2 regions of the Mycolicibacterium holsaticum DSM 44478 genome follow, and region 1 is predicted to be linked to the other one. Evidence: predicted binding sites of a transcription regulator. Region 1 holds the regulator's gene; the other holds the start of a gene.
What was found. Region 1 encodes LexA, which represses DNA repair genes until DNA is damaged. Its sites were predicted from a motif close to CGAACANNTGTTCG; they were not measured.

Region 1 (2,470 bases):
CGGCGCGGCCGCGGTGGCGACGACGAGTTCGCGTTGAGCCGCGACGAGCCCCACCAGGCCGAGTTCGACGACGCTCACTACGACGACGGCGGGTTCGGCGCCGCCGACGACGAGGCCGGATACAGCGCCGCGAGCGCCGCGGAGCCCGCCGAGTACGGCGCCGCGGAGCCCGCCGAATACGGCGATGACTACGACGCGACGCTGTTCGGTGACCGTTACGCGCGCGAGGGCTTGGGCTCGTTGGCCCCGGCGGCCGGGGCGGCCTCGACCGCCGAGCCGTCCAGCCCGTGGGAAGCACCCCCGCCCGGAGACGTCGGCGCCGTGCCCTACGCAGAGCTCGACGTCGATCACGATGTCGAGCACGATGTCGACCACGATGTCGAGCAGCCGGTGACCGACGAGGTTGACGAGGAAGATCCCGACGACGTCGACACCGCACCGACCCGGGTGCCTACCGAGCTCGAGCGCAACCCGTTGACCGACACCGGCAGGCACGCCCGTATCGAGCCCGACGAACTCGAGCCAGCGCAACCGGCGTTTCGCCTACCGCTTGCAGATTCCGACGAGGCGCCGGAGGGCTACCCGGTCAAGGCCGACACCAAGACGGGGCGATACTGGCTTCCCGACAGCGCAGACTATGACGACGCGCAAGCCGAAATCTGGTTCAGCAGCGAAGAATTCGCCCGCGCCAACGGGTTCCTGCGCGCCGACTAGATCTTGCGGATCACGGTGACGACCTTGCCGAGCACGGCCGCCTCGTTGCCGGGGATCGGGTCGAACGCCGGGTTGTGCGGCATCAACCACACCTGACCGCCGGTCCGTTTGAACGTCTTGACGGTCGCCTCTCCGTCGATCATCGCCGCGACGATGTCACCGTTGTCGGCGACGTTTTGCTGACGGACCACCACCCAGTCCCCGTCGCAGATCGCCGCGTCCACCATCGACTCGCCGACGACCTTGAGCAAAAACAGCGACCCTTCGCCGACCAGCTCGCGCGGCAGCGGGAACACGTCCTCGACGGCCTCCTCGGCCAGGATCGGTCCGCCTGCCGCGATCCGGCCCAGCACCGGCACGAACGTGGGTTCCGGTAGCGCGTCCGAACCCGCCACCTCGGTGACGGGGGCGGTCACGTGGTCGTCGGCGCCGCGCACGTCGACGGCCCTGGGCCGGTTGGGATCGCGGCGCAGGTAGCCCTTGCGTTCCAGCGTGCGCAGTTGGTGCGCCACCGAGGACGTCGACGTCAAGCCGACCGCATCACCGATCTCCCTGATACTCGGGGGATAACCGCGGCTGGTGACCGAGGCGCGGATGACGTCGAGGATGGTGCGCTGACGCTCGGTCAGGCCAGTGTCAGGCCGGCGGCGCCCGCCGGTGCTTTCCGTTCCGCCCGGGGAATCGCTGCTGGAATCCATGGCGCCGAATGTAACGCGCCGCCGACAATTAATCAAACATGTGTTCGAGGCGTGTCGCGAATGGGGCGCCCTCGTCGTCGCGCCGGAGCTGACCGAGAGATGTCGGTGGTCCTCGCTATCGTTTTGCAACAGTTCGATCACACGTTCTATTAATCGAACATGTGATCGACTATCTTCGAACACAAGAGCGAACGAAGCGGACGGAAGGCAGGAAGATGACGATCATCGAGACCCGGAAGATGTCGGCGGCACCTGTGGTCAGGCCGGGGGTCCGGCCGGTCGCCCGACGCAGGCCGCCGGCGCGGCGCCCGGGCGGCGCGCCGATCAGGTACCGGGGGACCGGCGTCGTGATGTCGCGGGCGCCGCATCGGCGCCGTCCGATCACCCCGGCCACCACGGTCGTCCTCGCGCTGGTAGCGGCGGCGATCACGGTGTGGCTCGGGTTGGTCGCGCAGTTCGGCGGCGTGGTCGGCAACCCCGATGCGGTGCCCGAGCGGCTCGCGGTGGTCCAAGTGCACACCGGTGAGACGCTGAACCACGTGGCCCAGCGGGTGGCCCCGGATGCGCCGGTCGGCGCCGTGGTCGAGCGGATTCGCGAGCTCAACAAGCTGGACTCCGCTGTGCTGGACGCGGGCCAAACGCTCATCGCACCGGTCGGCTGACGCGTTGTGGGCGGTGAGAAGCCATGCCGCACAGCGATGTCCATCGACATCTCGGCCAGGTATGCCCGGATTGCCCCGGTGCTGGGCCATCGGGGTCCCACGCAGGTACGCTCAAAGTCGTCCCAGGTGATCGTGTGTTGGCGTGGCGAAGGAGCGGTTATGCACTGTCCGTTCTGTCGTCATCCCGACTCCCGGGTCGTCGATTCCCGTGAGACCGACGAAGGCCAGGCCATCCGGCGCCGCCGGTCGTGCCCGGAGTGCGGCAGGCGGTTCACCACCGTCGAGACGGCGGTACTCGCGGTGGTCAAACGCAGCGGTGTCACCGAGCCGTTCAGCCGCGAGAAGGTGATCGGCGGTGTGCGACGCGCCTGTCAGGGCCGGCAGGTCGACGACGAC
Region 2 (2,470 bases), 2.1 Mb from region 1:
ACCGGACGCTGTCTTGCTACGCCCAGCGGCGGCTCGGCCGCGACCGGGACCTGGCGGCCGCGGGACCGCGAGAGCTACGGGACGTCGTCGTCATCGTCGGGCAGCAGGTATCTCGCTGGGAAGTGATAGTCGTTGACGCGGCGTTGGCCGGTGTCGAGATGCGGTGGCGGGATCCACTCGGTGCGGCCGTCTGCACGCTTGCGGGTGGTCCAGTTGCCGGTTTCGACGAGTCGGTTGTCGGGGCCACAAGCGAAGGTGAGTTTGTCGACGTCGGTGTGCCCGTCATCGGCGGCCCAGCCGTCCACATGGTGAACCTGGCACCAGTATCCGGGCACGGTGCATCCCGGACGCGAACACCCGCGGTCCTTGGCGTGCAGCACAATTCGCTGGCCCGGCGATGCAAATCGCTTGGTGCGGCCCAGGTATAGCGCCTCTTGGGTGTGCTTGTCGAACACCACCAGATAGTGATACGCGTGGCTGGCCAGCCGGATCAGATCGCTCATCGGCAGCAGCGAGCCGCCCGCGGTGACGGCGTGGCCGGCCCCGGACTCGAGCTCTTGCAGCGTGGTGGACACGATAATGGTGGCCGGTAAACCGTTGTGCTGCCCCAGCTGACCCGACGCCAGCATCGCGCGGCCCAGCGCTTTGAGCGCATCGTGGCGGCGTTGGCCGGCCGAACGCAGATCGGCAGCCTTCGCGTCGGCATCGGGCTCACCCTCAACGCACGGCGTCTCATCGTCGGGATTGCACATGCCGGGCGCGGCGTACTTGGCGAAGCCCGCCTCGAGAATCGCGCGTGCCTCCGGGTCCAGATAGCCGCTGACCCTGCTCATCCCATCCCGATCCTGCTCGTGGATGTTGAACTCGCGCTTACGGGCCCGTTCGTCGTCGGTGGGCGGGTCACCGTCCTGGTTTGCCAGATAGGCCAACTTCTCGGCGGATTTGCGTAGCTGCTCCGGCCCGAGCCCGCTTGCCAGGTCGGCGAGATGCGCCTCCATCTCGTCGCACAGGTCGGCGGGGATGTACGACGGCAGCTTGTCGAAGAACTTGGTGATGACACGCACGTGCTCGTCGCCGACCTCGCCACGCTGCTGTGCGGCCGCGACGTTGGGTAGCTTCGGATCCAGCGGCTCCCCGGTCAAGGCGTGTCGCGGGCCGAGCCGGCCGGCATCCTTGATGCGCTGGTTCGCAGCCTTCTTCGAGATCCGCAGCGTGGTGGACAGTACGTCGGCCAACGACGTGCCACCCAACGCGCGCGGGTCGGCTTCAGCCGCCAGCGCATTGAGCAACCGATGCCCGACAGCCGGCGCGCGGCGCATGTTGCGTTCCAGCCGGACCGTCAGCGCTAACTTCTCGGCGTCCGTCATCACGTCGAACTGCAGCCCGAGCACCGAATCGAAGGCGGAGTCGAGCGCAGCGAAAGCCGCCACGATGGTCTCCCGATCCGACGTCGCACCCGAACTCATATTTCGAACACTAGTTCGATACACCGACAAAACTCGTCGGGTTGAGACGGAAGAAAGCAAAGTGACACAAGTGATTTCGGCTCGGTCGAGACCACGGGCCCGGTCATCGAAGCCTGCGGTATGTGCAACGTCACATCAACCGTTCGCCGCAGGTCAGGCTTCATATTCGACGCCGCCGTAAGCCGTTCTCAGCGTGCCTACAGCTAGTCGCCAGGGACGGTCCAGCCAGCGGGTATTGGACGGAAGTGTGCGGGGTTGACCTCACCAGCGAAGCCACCGCCACCTGTCCTATGGAGGAAAACACGTGACAATCGCACCGAAGGTTCACCGTCGCTCATCGGCGACGCCATTGCACACCCTGCTGGATCACCATGAGCCCAAAGGGGTTTTCGAGCAGCGCGTCGACGTCGCCGAGTTCGCCGGCGGCATTCCCCAGGTACCGGCACAGGTGCCATCGGTGCGGATCGGCCGCAGGTGGGTCAGCATCCTTTGGCTCATCGCGCTCGGGATCGTTGGACTCGTCATCGTCGTCGCGATCGCGCAGCAACTGCGGACGTTCGGCTGGGTGCAGAGCTTCATCGCGCGCTACCCGGGGACCTCAGCGAGCTACGCCACGCCGGTCGATACCGGGTTCCCCGCGTGGCTGCGCTGGCAGCACTTCTTCAACATCGTCTTCATGATGTTCATCATCCGATCGGGCCTGCAGATACTGGCCGATCATCCACGGCTGTACCTGAACTCGGGCTGTCGCCCGGGGACGGAGTGGTTCCGGATGAGCCGTCCGGTGCCCGCCGACCGCACGGACAAGAACGACCCAACACGATTGTGGACGTCAAAGGACGACGCGGTGTCCCTGCCAAAGCAGCTGGGGATTCCGGGGCTTCGTCACTCGATCGGACTGGCCCGCTGGTGGCATTTCAGTTTCGACCTGCTGTGGCTGGTCAACGGGGTCATCTTTTACGTGCTGCTCTTCGCCACCGACCAGTGGCACCGGCTGGTGCCGC

Region 2: a site for LexA is predicted at 1,471-1,484, ahead of K3U96_RS05660 (HNH endonuclease signature motif containing protein). Genes of this name have one in related genera too.

The regions. Positions count from the first base shown of each region.
Region 1 covers NZ_CP080998.1:3,232,848-3,235,317, reverse strand. The annotation lists gene K3U96_RS15645 (LGFP repeat-containing protein) at 1-714, shown strand, start outside; gene lexA (transcriptional repressor LexA) at 711-1,412, opposite strand; gene K3U96_RS15635 (LysM peptidoglycan-binding domain-containing protein) at 1,628-2,074, shown strand; gene nrdR (transcriptional regulator NrdR) at 2,234-2,470, shown strand, end outside.
Region 2 covers NZ_CP080998.1:1,167,208-1,169,677, forward strand. The annotation lists gene K3U96_RS05660 (HNH endonuclease signature motif containing protein) at 75-1,466, opposite strand; gene K3U96_RS05665 (molybdopterin-dependent oxidoreductase) at 1,771-2,470, shown strand, end outside.